3 regions of the Candidatus Clostridium eludens genome follow, and region 3 is predicted to be linked to each of the others. Evidence: riboswitches for the same ligand, from Rfam matches in the RefSeq annotation. Region 3 holds a riboswitch; each other region holds the start of a gene.
The links. A riboswitch is a leader RNA that binds a small molecule or an ion and turns the genes downstream of it on or off. The one in region 3 is predicted to bind S-adenosylmethionine.

Region 1 (6,352 bases), on a different contig from region 3:
ACACCAATAAATACATCCGGTTTCAAACGTCTCACTAGATTAATTTGCTCAAATGGCTGCATATTTGCTACATCCACAATGTAATCCTGATGTATTTCATTTAAATATTCAATATCAATTTGTGCATCCACATCATAGGTAGGTGTTTCCAATCCTACTAGCTTCATTCCAAAATCATCAATTAAAGCTGCTGCTGCAAAAGAACGTCCTGTTCCACCACAGATAAATACACGTTTTCCTTGTAAACGCTTTTTGATCTTATCAATTTGTGGTAAAATTCTTTCGTGCTCTTTTTCAATATACCCTTCTGCTTCTTTCTCTTTTCCTACTAAAGCAGCAATTCCCCTAAACCATTTATCTGTATTACGAATACCAATGGGCATCACGGTATGAGAATACGGAATATCATAGGTTCTATCTAATTCCTTCATAAATTCATCTGCAAATACCTTACATATAGAAGTAGATGCCTGTGCAGATGGAATTTCCCTTATCTTTTCAAGAGAACTATAAAATGGGATATAATTTGCCGTCAAGCCTAACAATCCAAGCATTCTTTCTATTTCTAACTGATCCTTGTAACTAACTGTTACCGGTGCAAAAAGATTAATAAAGTTCTCTTTCTTTATTAGTTTTTCTTCCTTTAAAATGTATTTTGATATAGATATAAATGCCGCATCAAAACCAGAAGCACAGATTTTTGACTTAAAGCCTTCACAGTGAATAGGAATTAGCAGAGCCTCATTATCTCTTTGTAAATTTCTTGCCACAGCATCAATGTCATCTCCAATAATACCAGAAGCACAGGACGTAAAAATGAAAATTAATTTTGGATTATATCTTTCCTTCGCATATTGTATTGCCTCTATTAATTTTTTCTCTCCACCAAAAATAACATCATCTTTATCAATATTTGTTACAATGATTCTTGGATTACGAATTAATTTTACTCCCCTGTGAGCTTGACCTACGCGGTATACATCCGTTGCTAATGTTGTACACCCAACACATCCTTGAGGAGAATGTGCTATAAATACAGCATCATCTAAGGACATTAATGCAGCCATACTGTTAATCTGCTGACACTGCAAACCTTGACTAAAGCTTCTGTCAGCTTTCTTTAGACAACCTTTTTTAAAATCTTCGGAAATCTGTTTGCTATTACCACCACAATCATTGTGGGTATTTGGTCTGTCCTCTCTTATTCCTGAATAAATTTTACTCATATTTTTGTATCCTCCGCAATTTATTTATATTAATAAACGTCTATTAATTCATTTTTTCCATATAATTTTTCATTTAGAATTGGTCTTATTACTCTCAAAGAATGTTAGATCTGCCAAGAGCATTATGTTAAAAAAGTTTAGACAAAATTATAAACGTGAATCTATCAATAGAAAACCATGGCAACCATACTAAATTGTATAGCTCCATTCAGAAACTATTCTCTTCAAAAATTGCTTTGTTCTCTCTTCCTTAGGATTTGTAAAAACTGCCTGAGGTGTTCCTTCTTCAACTATTACGCCATTCTCCATAAATATAACTCTGCTTGCTATATCATAAGCAAATGACATCTCATGAGTAACTACAATCATTGTTATGCCTTCCTTTGCCACTTTTTTCATTACTGAAAGTACTTCACCTACAAGTTCAGGATCTAATGCTGATGTGGGCTCATCAAAAAGAATTACTTCGGGATTAAGGGCAAGTGCTCGAGCTATACCAACACGCTGCTGCTGGCCACCTGAAAGTTGAGATGGATAAAAATTGTATTTTTCTGACAAACCAACCTTATTAAGCACTTTTTTACTTATCTCTTGTGCTTCATTCTTTGGTACTTTTCTTGCGACAACTAAACCCTCCATTACATTCTCAAGCGCTGTTTTATTATTAAAAAGGTTATATGACTGGAAAACCATAGCTGTCTGTCTTCTTATTCTAAGTACATCTTTTTTAGTTTCATGGTTAAATTTTACATGAATATCCCCTATAGATATTTCACCTGCATCTGCCTTTTCCAAAAAATTGATACATCTTAATAGTGTAGTTTTTCCTGAACCACTAGGTCCTAATATTACTACAACCTCTCCTTTGTTAACTTTTAAATCAACACCTTTTAAAACTTCATTTTTTCCAAAAGACTTGTGTACTCCTTTTATCTCAATCAAAGAACTTCCCCCTTACTGTAGATTCTAAGACGTTTCTCCAATATAAACGATAATTTTTCAATTACTATACAAATAACCCAATAAACTATTGCTGCTGCTACATAAGCTTCAAGAAATTTATAATTTGAAGTTGCTGTTATTAATGCTGCATTCATAAGATCAGTTACCGAAATCATAAATACAAGTGATGAACCTTTAATAAGACCTATTAAGCTGCTGCACAACATAGGTACAGCTACAGGCAGTGCTTGTGGCAATACAATTCGTCTTAAAGTCTGGCCCGTTGTAAGCCCTGCAGAATAAGCAGCTTCATACTGTCCTTCATCTACAGCTAGAAGAGCCCCTCTTATTGCTTCAGATATATTTGCTGAAGCAAATAATGATAATGCTATAATTGCTATATAAATAAGAGGTATATCCTTAGCTCGTAATGACCAGTGAAATTTTTCTGCAAGCCCATCAAAACTTTGAACTACTGCAAAATACAAAATTAAAATCAGTAGTACAATTGGTATACCTTTTATAATTACAACAAAAACTTGTGACAATCTATTAAGTATCTTAACCTGAAATACTCTTGTTAATGCAATGAAAGTTCCTATAATACAACCTAGTACTAGTGATGCAAATGACATTATTAGCGTTATAGGAGTATATTTAATTGCTGCTTTAAGTGCTACAAACATGAAACCAATATCAAATCCCATATTTTCACCTACCATCACCTATTATTTTTTTATATGTAACCTTTTTTTCAATAACAGTACAACCTTTTTCTACAAGAATACTTAGCACAAGGAAAATTAATGCTGAACCTATATAGCCCTCAAGTGTATGATAGGTTCTAGCTCCTATGGTTTGTGCTTTTCCCATTACATCAATTATTCCAAGTGAAAAAGCTATAGAGGAGTCTTGAAGAAGACCTACCATATTAGTTGAAAGACTTGGTAAAGCAATCAATAGTGCCTGAGGTGCTACTACTCGATGGAAAGTCTGTATCCTTGTCATTCCTACTGAATAAGCAGCCTCTGTCTGGCCTATTGATACACTTATTATAGCTGATCTTATTACTTCAGCCATAAAAGCTGCAGCATTTAAGCCATAGGTAATTATTACAAAAAATAATTTATCCCATTTATTAATATCAATGCCTATAAGCATAAAAAGCACTGGTAGACCATAATACACTATAAACATTTGCACAATTATAGGCGTACCTCGCATAAAGGATATATAAACAATTGATATTTGATTTAGTATAGGTATCTTATAGATACGAAATAAAGCTAAAATCATTCCTAAAAATATACCTATTACAGTTGCCAGCAATACAATCAATAGGGTGATATGAAGGCGAGATAACAATTGTGGCAAATACTCAAATACTAATCTAATGTCAAATAACTTTCCCATATTTATCTCCTACCTTTAACATTATTTTGGATTGTTTTACAGACATTATCAGAACGTATGATATCACCATAGTGTATTTCATATCTATTAATCATTTGTTGTATAATCTCCACCTAAGACATCTTTTGATATCTTTGACAATGTACCATCTGCTTTCATGGCTTTTATTGTCTTATCTATATCAGCCTTTAACTGAGTATCGTCTTTGCGAAAAATATAATAAGTATTTGAAGTAGCTATAGGATCTCCTACTGTTTTAAGTTTATCTCCATAAGTTTTATTTAAATCAGCTACTATTCTCTTAATGGAAATAAATGCATCTATTCTTCCATCTTCAAGATTCTTAACTAGAGTAGCATTATCTGGTGTTGAATAAACTAGTTTGATGGCATTATTATGTTGTTTGTTATATTTCTCTAAAACATATGCGTCATTACTACCTGGAGATACATTTACAGTTTTACCCTCTAAATCTTTAATAGAATTTATATCAGTTCTATTCTTCAAAACAGTTATTCTTAGAATAAAAGTAGTGTAGCTTTCATCAGAAAAAAGATATTTTTGTATACGTTCTGGGTTTTTCTCAAATTGATGTGCAGCTATATCTACTTTCTTAGAAGCTAAACTAAGTAGAACATTTTTAAAGTCCATTGTTTGATATTCAAATTTATACTGTGGAAGACGTCTATCAACCTCCTTCAAGACTTCATATTCATAACCGGCAAGGTTACCCTTATCATCCAAATAGCAGTATGGTTTAAATGCATTTCCTGTTCCTATAACAATTGTTTTAGGTGCAGAAGAGCTTGATGTACTAGTTGCCTTTGCACCGCAGCCTGCTAATGCGAATATAGTTAGCAGACTGGCTAAAAATAACATAAATATTTTTGGCTTTTTCATAATTAAATCCTCCATTCATGTAAAATTTATATAATTTTAAATTAATAACATTAAAATCATTAATAAATAAAGAGGTCAAAGTTAAATATTATAGAGATTATTGACTAAAACTCTATAATAAACAAAACTTGACCTCTAGTTTGTCTAGTTAATCAAAAAACTTCCTACAGAGAAACTATAGGAAGTTATATTCTTTGTTTCTCTCATCTTTCAGGTTTAACCTGCTGGAATTAGCACCATTGAATATATTCGTAAATGTACATATTCAGGTTGCCGGGCATCATAGGGCCAGTCCCTCTGCCTCTCTTGATAAGAAATTCTATATTTAATTGACTTATTCCAAAATTATATATAAATGATATAACTTTTGAAATGTTTTGTCAATATAAACTTTTACTTAATATATGAGGAATCTAATTTCTCAAATCTAATAAGTAATTTTCTGAAGCGATTCAGCCATGTGTGAACACAATTGCTTTCCCATAGAACTCTCCTCATAATAACTATTTTAAGTTAATTAGTATTATTATAATAAATTGCTGTTAATTCCAATACAATTATGTTAATTTTTTAGTATATGTTCATCTTTAGCAACATCCTATCAGTATAGAAATGTAAAATCAATTTGAAAGTTAATCTTTAGCACATTAGGCGGTGGAGTATTTTGAAAATATACTGGCATGAAGGAAGTAAAAATGTTATAGGCTCTAGGGTTAAAAAAGCTCGTCATATGTTTAGCCCTGCTTTAACTCAAGAAAACTTATCTGCAAAATTAGAACTTATGAATGTAAAACTTGATAGAATATCTATATCAAGAATTGAATCTGGTGATAGATTCGTAGCTGATTATGAGGTAATTGCAATTGCTAAGGCACTTAATGTTTCTCTTGATTGGCTTCTACTTGGCAATTAGTTCTTATTCAAGCTAAATATTTTTCTCAATTTCCATCCCAATTTTTAACATAAAGATAAGATGTATTAGTTAAGAATTTATAATCTTCTTCTACCAATGCATTAAATACTTTATCATAAATTTTGATATATTATATACTAAATAAGTTATGGCAAAATAATTAATAGGCAAAATGAAAATTATACGAAGCAAAAGGAGAGTTTAAATGATATTAAGCGGAAAAGAAATACAGAATAAATTGGGCAAAGAAATTATAATAAAACCTTTTAATGAAAAACAACTCAACCCTAATAGCTATAATTTAAGGCTTCATAATAAATTACTTGTTTATGAAGAAAATATTCTTGATATGAAGAAAGTTAACTCTACAAGAGAGATTATAATACCCAATGAAGGATTCTTGCTAGAACCTAATAAACTTTATTTAGGTAGAACAGTAGAGTACACAGAAACTGATAAATATGTTCCTATGGTTGAGGGTAGAAGCTCTGTAGGGAGACTCGGTTTATTTATCCATGTTACCGCTGGATTTGGAGATGTTGGTTTTAAAGGGTATTGAACTTTAGAAATGTTTTGCATACAACCAATAAAAATATATCCAAACGTTGAAATATGCCAAACTTACTATCATGCAATAGAAGGAGAATATACTAGATATAAAAGTGAAAAATATCAAAACAATAAAGGTATTCAACCCAGTTTATTATATAAGGAGTTTTTAAAATAAATAAGTTTTAATTCAAACTATTTTATGAATGATGAAGAATTACAGGAGCCATCTGTGGAATATGGAGATATTATAAATGCACAGATGGTGATTATATACAGAAAGAACCGGACTTGTATGTTTCCACACATCCGGCTCAAGCCGCCTTTTTACCTCAAACAAGTTAGTATGCCCGGCACGAAAAATCCGTTAAGGTTCAACTTTTCGTTTATACTTTCCACTTTTCTCCTA
Region 2 (6,352 bases), on a different contig from region 3:
ATTTATTGCTATAAGTCTTGGTAGAATTGTTTCAGGATGGATTTTAGGAAATCTAATAGGTATCCCCATAGGCGTATTAATGGGGAGAATCAAAGCAGTTAAAATGTTTGTAGATCCTATTTTGAATTTTTTTAGATTTGTACCTGCACTTGCATTTTTAACATTATTTTTACTTTGGTTTGGTGTAGGTGAGGAGGGGAAAATTATCTTAATTATGTATGCTACTACTTTTACTGTTATGTTGAATACAGAAGCTGGAGTGTCTAGTGTACAGAAAGAAAAAATAAGGGCAGCTAGATGTCTTGGAGCTTCTGAATATCAAATAATGTTTAATGTAATAATTCCGGCGGCTATACCTTATATATTTACAGGAGTAAGGCTGGCTATGAGTGGCTCATTTGCTGCCATTGTAGGTGCAGAAATGCTTGCTGCAAATAAAGGTATAGGATATTTGATATGGACTTCAAGGTTATATTTTAAGACAGAATGGATATTCATAGGGCTGATATGCTTGGGGCTTATGGGATATTTCACAGACAAAATATTGGTTGCTGCAGCAAGTTTGACTATGAAAAAATATGGGATAGTTAATAGTAAAGATGCTATAAAAAGAGTGGCTTAAGATATAACTAATTTTTATTAGACTTTATGCAAATAAAAATTAATAACACAATCTAGATTTGAATGGAGGAAATTACTATGGGATATCCAAGTGTTTATCCTACAGGGGTAACAATTTATAATTCTGAAAAGGCATGGAGTGGTTATACTATTTTTCAGGCAGTAGATGAAGGAGCATTGCTAATAGATATGAATGGACATGAACTGCAGTTGTGGAAAAATTTACATGGATTTCCTAATAAGCTGCTGCCAGGTGGATATGTTATGGGAAGTACAGGAGAAAGAAACCCTGACTATGGGTTCCAAGATATGATGGATTTAGTACAAGTAGATTGGAATGGAAATATTGTTTGGAAATTTAATAAAAATGAATTCATAGAAGATCCAGGAGAAAGGCCTCAATGGATGGCAAGACAGCATCATGATTATCAAAGAGAAGGCAATCCAGTTGGATATTATATACCAGGATTAACACCAAAAGTTGATAAAGGTAATACACTTATTCTTACGCATGAAAATGTAAAAAATCCTAGAATATCTGATAAAGTACTTTTGGATGATAAAATTATTGAAGTTACATGGGATGGAAAAATTATTTGGGAATGGCGGGCAAATGAACATTTTGATGAATTAGGATTTAACGAAGTATCTAAAAATGTTCTTTATGCTAATCCCAATATAAGGACAGCGGGTGGTGGTGTAGGAGATTGGCTGCACATTAATTCTATATCTTTACTTGGACCTAATAAATGGTTTGACAAGGGAGATAAAAGATTTTCACCAGAAAACATTATTCTTGACAGTAGAGAGTCCAATATTATAGCTATTATAGATAAAAATACAGGAAAAATTGTATGGAAGATAGGACCTTATTACGATATAAGTGATGAGCTTATAAAATTGGGGTGGATAATAGGACAGCATAATGTGCATTTAATACCTAAAGGTCTGCCAGGAGAAGGAAATATTCTTATATTTGATAATGGAGGTTGGGCAGGTTATGGTTCGCCTAACCCAGGTTCTCCAAAAGGGAACAGGAATGCAATTAGAGATTATTCCAGAGTATTGGAAATTGATCCTATTACCTTAAAAATAATATGGCAGTATACTCCAGAAGAAGCTGGGTTTATACAACCCTTAGATGCTGTTAGATTTTATAGCCCATTTATAAGTAATGCACAGAGACTTCCAAATGGAAACACGTTAATAACGGAAGGATCAGACGGCCGTATATTTGAGGTTACAAAAGATCATGAAATAGTTTGGGAATACATAAGTCCCTATGAAGGCAAGGGAAAATCAAAACTAAATATGGTATACAGAGCTTATAGGGTTCCTTATGAATGGATTCCTCAATTGCATAAACCCTTAGAAATACCTATAGAGAAAATCAATAAAAGAGAATTTAGGGTACCAGGAGCAGCTGGTTTAGGACGTAAAGTAGAAACAGAAGTAAAGGGAACCCAAGAATATAAAGGCAGAGAAAGACTTGATTTTTGTATTATAACAGATAAAGAACTAAATAAAGAAAATAAATAATTATCAAAATTCTTCTTATTAAGCATAAATTTATATCTATGAGTAATGTGCATTTTCACTAAACATAGTAAACTTTATATTGACAAAAAACTTAAAAGGTTATATATTATATATAACCTTTTTTACAATACAATATAAAATTAAATATGAAACTTCTTATCAAGAGAGGCAGAGGGACTGGCCCTATGATGCCCGGCAACCTGAATGACCATTTTCATTCAATGGTGCTAATTCCAGCAGGTAACATGTCACCTGAAAGATGAGAGAAAATAGGATACAACTTCTTATGGGTTCTCTCCATAGGAAGTTTTTTATTGAACCAATTAAAAAGGGTAGAAGTCAAATTATTTATTATAAAGAATGAAATTATGTAAATCTTAACTAGGTAAGTACTTAATGTATGGATTTTAAATAAGAATAAAATGTAGAAAAGGTTCAAGGTGTTAGATGTAAAAATGCTATATATCTTATAAAACTTAAATGTGTTATTAACTAAAAGTGAACATACTTCTTACTAAAATGGTGAAAAGCATAAGAATAGTAGGATTAGTATAACATTATGTAATTTTATACTGCTGAAATGTAAGCTTATAAGTACTTATTTTGAATAATGGGAGGGAGATTTTTTGAATATGAAGTCAACTAACATAGTGTGGCATAAGATGGATGTAAATAGAAGGCATAGAGAAAAATTATTAAATCAAAAGGGAATACTTATTTGGTTTACAGGATTGTCTGGTTCAGGCAAATCTACCTTGGCTTCCGCACTTGAAAGTAAATTATATTGTATGGGTAAGCTTACCTACTTGCTAGATGGAGACAATCTAAGACATGGTTTGAATTCGGACCTTGCATTTACAAAAGAAGACAGGGTAGAAAATATAAGAAGGGTATCAGAAGTATGTAAACTTTTTGTGGATGCAGGAATAATTACAATTGCCACTTTCGTTTCACCTTTTAAAGAGGATAGAGAGAAAGTTAGAAAACTGCTTGGAAAGGATTTTGTAGAAGTATATATAAACTGTCCCATTGAAGTCTGTGAAAAAAGAGATCCCAAGGGAATTTATAAAAAGGCTAGAATAGGTGAGATAAAAAATTTTACAGGCATAGATTCCCCTTACGAGATACCTGATAATCCTGAACTTACAATACCTACTCATTTGAAAGGTTTAGAAGAGTGTGTGGATGAAATAATAGATTATCTAAATTTATAAAAGCACAAGTAAGTTTCGTAAAAATAGGAGTGATGAAATGAAATTAAAACTTCAGGTTTTATCTACTGATATTTTAATAGTGGGGGCAGGCACTGCAGGTTGTTTTGCAGCACTCAGGGCGGCTGAAGATTCAAACGTGAGTATTATAATGGCAGAAAAAGCAAATATAAAAAGAAGTGGTTGTCTGGCTGCGGGAGTTAATGCCTTAAATGCATATATAACTGAAGGTGAAACTCCAGAGTCCTTTGTGGATTATGTAAAGAGAGAATTTAATCAGGTTGTAAGGGAAGACTTGGTTTATACTTTAGCTCAAAAACTGAATGAAGTAACTGAAAAAATAGAGAAAATGGGACTTCCAATTTTGAAGGATTCAAAAGGGAACTATGTGAAAAGGGGAAAAAGGAGTATAAAAATAAATGGTGAAAATATTAAGCCAATACTTGCAGAAGAAGTAAAAAAGCAAAAAAATATAGAAGTTATAAACGGAATAAATATTATAGATTATATACATAAAGATGAAGAAGTTATAGGAGCCTATGGATTTTCAATCTATGAGGAAAAATTTTTTGCCATTTATTCAAAGGCTGTAATATGTACAACTGGAGGAGCATCAGGACTGTATAAACCTAATAATCCTAACTTTTCAAGACATAAAATGTGGTATTCACCCTTTAATACAGGGGCAGGTTATGCTATGGGAATACGGGCAGGAGCAGAGATGACTACTTTTGAAATGAGGTTTATAGCACTAAGATGTAAAGATACAATAGCACCTACAGGTACTATTGCTCAGGGCATTGGAACTTGTCAGATAAATGGAAATGGAGAAGAATATGTAAAAAAATATGGAAAGGAAACTACAATAAACAGGCTCTGGGCTACAGTAATGGAAAATAAAAATGGGAAAGGTCCTTGTTTCTTGAAAACTAAAGATATAAATAAATCAGAAGAAAAGGATTTGTTTAAGGCTTATTTAAATATGGCACCTTCTCAAGTACTTAAGTGGATAGATGGTAAGAGTATGCCTTCTATGGAAAATGTAGAGATTGAAGGAACAGAACCTTATATAGTAGGGGGTCACACTGCCAGTGGATACTGGGTAGATACAAAGCGGTGTACTACTTTAAAAGGACTTTACTCTGCAGGAGATGTAAGCGGTGGCAGCCCTAAAAAATATGTTACAGGGTGTTTTGCAGAAGGAGAAATAGCGGCAGATTCAGCAGTGAAATATATTAAAAATAGGAAAATTCAGCACTTGGATGATGTAGAGTTAAAAACTAAATTGAATGTAGTTAATAGTTTTTTTGAAAATGAAGATAATATTTATACAGTTGAACAATTAGAAGAGGCTATGCAAAAAAACATGGACGAATATGCAGGTGGTATATCACAGGGCTATAGTTATAATGAAAAAAAATTAAATATAGCTGAGAAGAGAATAGGTGAATTACTTAAAATAAGTAGTACTTTAAAGGCTTGTGATTGTCATGAATTAATGTTTATATATGAATTAATTGATAGATTATATATATGTAAAGTCCTTATAGCTCACTTAAAGGCCAGGCATGAAACTAGATGGAGATGTTATGAAGAAAATGCAGATTTTCCTTATGAAGATAATAAAAATTGGATTAAATATGTAAATTCAGTTTATAGAAAAGGGAAGATAGAAATTATATTTAGAGATATAGTCAGGAAGGACGAAGTATATGAGCATAAAGATTCATAGAGAAAAATGTATAGGCTGTCTTAAGTGTATGGAGGTTTGTCCAGGAAGTTTAATATATAAAGATCAGCAGGGTAGGGCATATATAAAATATGAAAAAAATTGCTGGGGATGTGCAGCCTGTATTAAAGAATGTGTAAGCAGGGCGATTAAATATTATTTGGCATCGGACATAGGAGGAAATGGCTCCTGCCTATACGTAGAACAAAATGCTGATGAATTAAAATGGCATATAGTGGATGAGGAACATAATGAGAGTATATTAAGTACTAAAAGAAAAGAGGCAAATAAGTATTAAATGTATTTTTAAGGAGGGTTTTTAATGAAAATTAAAAGAATAATATCAATTTTAGCTGTAATATCAATTGTAGGTGTTTTAGCAGGCTGCGGCAGCAATAATCAGCAATCTAGTGAAAGTACAAGGGTGGCAATAGGATTTTTCCCGAATATAACTCATTCTCAGGCATTAGTTGGAAAACACAATAAGAGTTTTGAAAAAGCTTTAGGAAATAATGCAAAAGTTGAGTGGAAGCAATTTAATGCAGGATCTTCTGAAATAGAGGCATTTTTAGCAGGAGCTTTAGATATCGGGTATATAGGACCAGGACCTGCTATTAATGGGTATAGTAAATCCAAAGGTGATGTTCAAATTATTGCAGGAGCTACAGATGCGGGGGCTATATTGGTTTCAAGAAAAGATGAACCAATAAAAAGTGTTAAGGAACTAGCTAATAAAAAGGTAGCAGTACCTCAATTCGGGAATACCCAGGATTTATCACTTAGAAATTTGTTGAATGAAAACGGGTTGAAAGATAAGACTAAAGGTGGAAATGTAGAGATAGTACAGGCAGACAATCCTGATATAAAAACTCTTTTAGTGAATAAGCAGATAGATGCAGCTCTTGTACCTGAACCATGGGGTTCAAGATTGGTAGTAGAAACAGGAGCTAATATAGTGCTTGATTATAATCAGGTGTGGAGAGATGGAAAATATCCTACAGCTGTAGTTATTGTTAGAAAAGAATTTTTACAAAAGCATGCTGATCTTGTAGAAAAGTTTCTAAAAACTCACGTAGAATTAACTAGCTATATACAAAAAAATAATAGTGAGGCAAGTAGTATAGTAAATGAAGAGATCTATAGTCTGACTAAAAGTAAACTTTCAAATGGTGTGTTAAGTTCTGCTTTTAAAAGAATAACTACAACAAATAATCCAGAAAAAGATGCTATAAATGAAATGGTAGATTTATCT
Region 3 (6,352 bases):
AGTTGCATAATACTGCCTCAAGCAGTATTATGCAATGATAAAATAAATTGGAGGGAAGATATAAAAATGATTAATGAAGAAAAAAGTGATTTTATAACTAGATGTGTTCATGTAGGGAACGGAATTGACAAGGAAACAGGAGCCATTAGACGTCCTATAACTATGGCAAATTGTTACAGACTCCCAGAAGATGCATCTTCTATAAATTGGAGTGATGCAAATCAGCTGCTTTATACCAGGAATATGTCTGCCAACCAGGTATATCTTCAGGAAAAGTTAGCGTCTCTTGAAGGGGGAGAAGATTGTGTAGTACTTGCAAGTGGTGTTGCTGCACTGGCGGGTGTATTCTTTACCTTTCTAAATAAGGAAGCGCATGTGATTTGTTCTAATGTATCTTATATAGCAGTTTATAGGTTATTAAATGAATATTTACCAGATAAATATGGAATAGAAGCAAGCCTTGTAGATACTTCTAATTTAGAAGAGATAAAAAAAGCAATACGACCAAATACAAAGCTTATTCATATTGAGACTCCAGGAAATCCTACTACTAAAGTAAGTGATATTGAGGAAATAGCTAAGATTGCAAAATCTATTGGAGCTTTATTAAGCGTTGACAGCACTTTTGCATCTCCATTTTTACAGAATCCTCTACAGCTTGGAGCTGATCTTGTTATACATAGTTTAACAAAATATATAAATGGACATGGAGATGCTATGGGAGGTGCAGTAATTGGAAAAAAGGAGCTTGTGGACAGAATAAAGCGCGAGGCAATGGTTAATCTTGGGGGGGCTATAAGTCCGTTTAATGCATGGTTGATTATGCGTGGAGTTGTAACACTTCCTCTGCGTATGAAACAGCATAGTGAAACTGCACTTGAGGTTGCCAGGTATTTAGAATCAAATCCATCAATAAAGTTTGTAGCATATCCTGGACTAGAGAGCCATCCACAGCATGAAATTGCTAAAAAACAGATGAAGATGTATTCAGGAATTATTTCTTTTGGACTTAAAGCAGACGTTGAAACCCATAATAAATTCATTAATTCTCTCAAGCTAATCATTCAAGCTGTTTCTCTGGGTCATGATGAAAGCTTAATTGTTTACACCGGTCCAAACGATGAACGGATTAATTTTTATCCAGAGGAATTTAGAGGAGGATATATTAGATTTAGCATAGGATTAGAAAGTGCTGGTGACATTATTTGGGATTTAAAGCAAGCATTAGAAAAGTGTGGGTTATAGAATTTTATATCTGAAGTAAATATTAAAAAGGCATGAATGCCTTTTTTATTTTTACTTTATTGTAAATACTGCTAAAGTTTGTTTAAATCATAAGGTGTTTCCTGATATACGTAGTAGTTAAGCCAGTTTAAAAACAACAGGTTGGAATGACTTTTCCAATTTGCCACTGGTTGTTTACTTATGTCATTGTCGGGAAAATAATTTTGGGGTATATCTATAGGTAAATTTTGTCCAATATCTCTTTCGTATTCAGATTTTAATGTTAAAGTATCATATTCAGGATGTCCCGTAACAAAGATTTGGCGGCCACCTTTTGTTGACACTATATAGACACCGGCTTCTTTTGACTCAGAAAGTATTTCTAGTTCATGAACTTTTTCGATGTCCTCCCTTTTTACAAAGGTATACCTAGAATGTGGTGCAGAAAATACATCATCGAAACCTCTAAAAAGTTTAGTATTAGCCCTGTTAACAGTATGAGAGAAAACACCAGATAATTTTTTATTGAGAATATATTTTGGAATTTTAAAGTGATGGTAAAGTCCTGCTTGAGAGCCCCAGCATATATATAAAGTTGAATAAACATTTGTAGTACTCCAATCCATAATTTCAGTTAATTCTTCCCAATAATCAACATCTTCAAATTCAAGTTTCTCTACAGGTGCACCTGTTATTATCATACCGTCAAATCTTCTGTTTTTTATTTCTTCGAAAGTTTCATAGTATTTAATAAGATATTCTTCAGCAGTGTTTTTTGAACTATGAGATTTTGAATACATTAAAGTTATATCAACTTGTAGCGGTGAATTACTAAGTAGTCTTAAAAGCTGTATTTCAGTAACAGTTTTAAGGGGCATTAAATTCAATATAACTATATTAAGTGGTCGTATATCTTGTCTTGTTGCGTGAGTTTCATTCATAACAAATATATTTTCAGCTTTTAACGCTGTAGAGGCTGGAAGATTGTTAGGTATATTTATGGGCATAAAATCCCTCCTTAAATTATAATAGTTTTAGTGGCAATCAAATCTTATTATTCTAATATTCAAATTTTAATTATGGGGTTAAAATAAATAAAAGTTATTTTTCTATAAGAAAAATAACTTTAACGATAAACCAATTTGAAACTATTTTCCTTATCTCTCAGAAATAATCTGCTGGAATTAACACCATACATTTTAATAAAATGTTGGTTGTCGGGTTTCATAGGGCCAGTCCCTCCACCGCTCTTGATAAGATTTAATTTGATTTTACACCATATGATATACTAAAATTTCCTTTTTGTCAATAATTAATTTGCCAAATCTATTTTTATATAGGTCTTTAAAGTCCTGATTCTCTAAATTTGTGCTCTGAATTTTTTATTAAATTATGCAAAGGTCTTTTTAAAAGTGATAAAAACAGAAATGCACATGAAAAAACAGCCAGTGCTATAAAATCTTTAAATACATTTTTCTGTAAGGGGCCCCATATAGCTTCTCTGAAGCCATCTATAGCGTAGGTAAAAGGCCAAAATGGTGCCAATGTACCAAATATTTTTGGAAGGGTCTGTATAGGATAAAGTCCCCCGGCTCCTGCAATTTGAAAAACCATAATTATTACAGCAATAGCTTTGCCAATATTACCAAGTATTGACGCCAGTGTGAATATTATAATTGTAAATGTAATACTACAGCCTAGTGACACCAACATCATAAGAGGCATATTTTGAGGGTAAACTTTTAATATATATACATCTCCCAGGGTAATAATAGTAGTTTGTATGAAAGATAATATTAAAAACAAACTTAATTTTCCAAAGTATTTGTGTTTTAAATCCAATTTTTTTTCATTTTCGAAATCTTTGCAGTCTAGTGTTAATATGGAGGATAATAATAATATGCCTACCCAGATTGCCAGTGTAGTATAAAAAGGTGTTACTGCATAACCGAATAATCCTGAATTATAAACTTCAATATTTTTTACATTTACTGGTGATGAAAGCAAATCGGATAATTCATCTGGATTTTTCCCCATAAATTCTATTATTTCATTTAAATTTTGTTCGTTTAAATTTTGCATTTTACTGCTTAATTCATTCAGCTTATTTTGAACATCTTCCAACTTTTTGCTTAAAGCATTTGCCTGGTCAGAGGATGCTTTACTGCTTAATATACCTGAATTAGCCAGTGTATTTAATTGTGGCACAAGAATTTTTGTTGATTCTAATATTGAATCTATATTATTTAAGTTGTTTGTTAAGTTGTCAGCTACAATATCCATTGCCTGGTAGGTATCGGAATAAAAAGCATTAGATACAGAAACTGCATTCATGGATATTTCATTGTTTAAGGTAGAAAGTTCATTTATAACTGAATTGATACTGTCTTTAGATGAATTACTGCTAATTAATGTTTTTAATTGGTTTAAATATGTTTTTTCAGTTTGTATTGAGCCTTTTAGTCCAGTAAGTGAATCTATAAGCTCACTTGTTCCATTATTAGGTATAAAATCATTAATAGACTCAAGAATTTCTAGGGTGGTATTTATTTCTTTTACTAAAGAATTGTCTAAATTTAGTAATTGGTCTATTATAGTAGTACTTAAATCGGTACTGACATTTATATTATTTAAATTTATTAGGAGATCCTGTATCTGGTTATTTAGTGATTGAATTTCATTTATATCGTTGTTCAGATTGTTCTGTGTTGAATTCAATGTTTGTTTGGTGGATAAAACTAACAATTTGCTTTGTGCTACAATACTTTGAAGGCCGTTAATTTGTTCTAATAGTTTAGGAAAATCAGCTTTTTGAGCATTTAGATATTGCTGTAGGTTTTCTGAATTAGAATTTATTTCTGCTATATACTTTTTTATGTCATTTATACTGGAAATAGTTTCAGGAATAGTATCTTTTAATTGTACAATTTGTGGCTTGTCACTTTCTAATTTTTTTCCCATAGAGTTTAATTGTTTAAAAACCTGCTCACTTGCTGTTTTTATGAAGTTGCTTTTTACTTGGCTTATTAAATTAGTTTTTGCTGAATCTGTAATTTTGGTAGCTACGGCATTTAATTTCTCATTAGATCTGTATATAATGCTAGGTTTTTCAGGACTTGATGTTGTAAGACTTAACATTTTACTGGAAAAATCCTCAGGTATTTCAATTAATGCATAGTATTCTCCTGTATTTAATCCGTAATTTCCCTGCCATTCATCTATAAAAATCCAATCGATAGTTTTATTTTTTTTCAATTCTTTAACAATTTCATTTCCGATATTTATATTTTTTTCATTAAATTTGCTTCCATTATCTTCATTAATTATGGCAATGGGAAGCCTACGGGTATTAGTCTGGCTATAAGGATTCCAGGAAGCTTTAATATTAATCCATGCATAGAGGGAGGGTAAAAAACAAAATCCTAAAATTATTATAAGTACTGCTGGGATTTTTATTATATTTATTAAATCTCTTTTTAATATTTTAAATACATTTTTCATATGTGACCTCCCGTGAGCTATTCTCCTATACCTGAATCTTTGAATTTAACTTGAAATTTATGGATCTTATTGTGTAATGGTTCTTTAAGGAATAAGCCAATTAATATAAAAAATATTGATATCAAAAATAATGCTATAAAATCTAAAACTACAGTTTCTATAAGGGGCCCTGCAATAGCTTCTCTGAAACCACTGACTGAATAAGTAAACGGAAATAAAGGCTGTAATATTCTAAAAATTAATGATTGAAGCTGTATTGGATAAGTTGCACCACTTCCTGCTATCTGTATTATAAGAAGAATAATAGAAATAGCCCTGCCCAAATTCCCTAATATAGATACTAAAGTATAGGTTATTACTGTAAACGTAAGGGCTGAGGCAAGTGAAACCATAATCATAAGAAAAACATTTATCATTTGAACATGTAATAAAATTTTATCGCCTAATGAAACTATAAATCCTTGTATTAGAGCTAGGGTTAAGAAAGTCAGTAATTTGCCTAAGTATTTTTCTTTTAAAGTTAAATTTTCATCTCCATTAAAAGGGGCCACATCTGTTTTTAATAATGTTACAAGTAAAATAGAACCAACCCATATGGCAAGTGCTGTATAGGTAGGAGCCATGGATGAACCAAAATTAGAAACTGTGTATATATTTTCTTCATTTACATTAAAAGGACTGGATATAAAGTCTCCCATCAATTCCGGGTTGTTTTGTAATATAGTAATTATTTGTATTATATCATTGTTTGTAACCAGTTTTAGCTGATTGCTTAATCTATTTATAATATCTTTGAATTGGAGAAATTTATTATCTAATTTTCCGGAATATATAGTAACTAATTCACTTCCATGCAGTAAAGTATCCATGGAGTTACCTCCCTGCTTATTGAAATCTTGAACAGATTTTAATATTGCAGAAGTATTGTTTGTATAATTGGCTAGATTACCAGCTATTGAATTTAAAATACTCCTTGTGTTTTTATTATATTCATTTTGTGCATCTATTAATTGCAAGTTTATATTGGCTATATTATTTGTCATGGAATTTAATATATTTTTATTAATTTCATTTGTACTATTAAGCTCCTGCTGTAAGTTATTTATGTTGTTTTTTTCACCTTTTAAGGAATTTTGTGTATTTCTTAAGGATTTCAATAAATTTGATACTTCAGTGTTATTGCTAAAATCATTAATTTTATCCAGAAAATTTATAATTGGATTAATTTCATTAATTAGTATATCTAACTCATATCCAATTTTATCTACAGTAGAATCTACACTTGAGGAATTTGCCTTTGAGATTAAGGAATTCAAATTGCTTATTAAGCCTTGAGTTCTATAAATATCACCTCTTGCGTTTTCCAAGTTAACTGCAATATTGTCAAAAGAATTATTCAGTGAAGGCTGAATTGAGCCTATAAAATTTTTATTGTTTTCATCATTTTGTGATAGAATATCTATTCCTGAATTCATTAAGGGAATATCAGTTTTCATTTCAGTTAGTATTGAAGTTAAGTTATTTGAATTATTTTTTATATTTTCAAGCACATATGTTATAAGATCTATATTGTCATTTAAGGTTATTATGCCATCTTTTAAATTAATAATATCTTCCTTGTTCTTAT

Region 1: linked by a shared signal. The riboswitch ahead of ACJDU8_RS07150 (transporter substrate-binding domain-containing protein) and the one ahead of metA (homoserine O-acetyltransferase MetA) in region 3 are both predicted to bind S-adenosylmethionine.
Region 2: linked by a shared signal. The riboswitch ahead of cysC (adenylyl-sulfate kinase) and the one ahead of metA (homoserine O-acetyltransferase MetA) in region 3 are both predicted to bind S-adenosylmethionine.

Annotation. Positions count from the first base shown of each region.
Region 1 is NZ_JBJHZX010000008.1:41,101-47,452, forward strand. It holds gene ACJDU8_RS07130 (nitrogenase component 1) at 1-1,226, opposite strand, end outside; gene ACJDU8_RS07135 (amino acid ABC transporter ATP-binding protein) at 1,416-2,168, opposite strand; gene ACJDU8_RS07140 (amino acid ABC transporter permease) at 2,165-2,875, opposite strand; gene ACJDU8_RS07145 (amino acid ABC transporter permease) at 2,880-3,581, opposite strand; gene ACJDU8_RS07150 (transporter substrate-binding domain-containing protein) at 3,669-4,481, opposite strand; SAM riboswitch class I at 4,682-4,797, opposite strand; gene ACJDU8_RS07155 (helix-turn-helix domain-containing protein) at 5,146-5,394, shown strand; partial or broken gene dcd (dCTP deaminase) at 5,600-6,121, shown strand.
Region 2 is NZ_JBJHZX010000007.1:108,360-114,711, reverse strand. It holds gene ACJDU8_RS06760 (ABC transporter permease) at 1-622, shown strand, start outside; gene ACJDU8_RS06755 (aryl-sulfate sulfotransferase) at 700-2,160, shown strand; SAM riboswitch class I at 2,314-2,426, shown strand; gene cysC (adenylyl-sulfate kinase) at 2,793-3,374, shown strand; gene ACJDU8_RS06745 (adenylyl-sulfate reductase subunit alpha) at 3,412-5,103, shown strand; gene ACJDU8_RS06740 (4Fe-4S dicluster domain-containing protein) at 5,084-5,398, shown strand; gene ACJDU8_RS06735 (aliphatic sulfonate ABC transporter substrate-binding protein) at 5,423-6,352, shown strand, end outside.
Region 3 is NZ_JBJHZX010000030.1:30,154-36,505, forward strand. It holds gene ACJDU8_RS17970 (trans-sulfuration enzyme family protein) at 67-1,245, shown strand; gene metA (homoserine O-acetyltransferase MetA) at 1,317-2,231, opposite strand; SAM riboswitch class I at 2,379-2,484, opposite strand; gene ACJDU8_RS17980 (YhgE/Pip family protein) at 2,569-4,725, opposite strand; gene ACJDU8_RS17985 (YhgE/Pip family protein) at 4,743-6,352, opposite strand, start outside.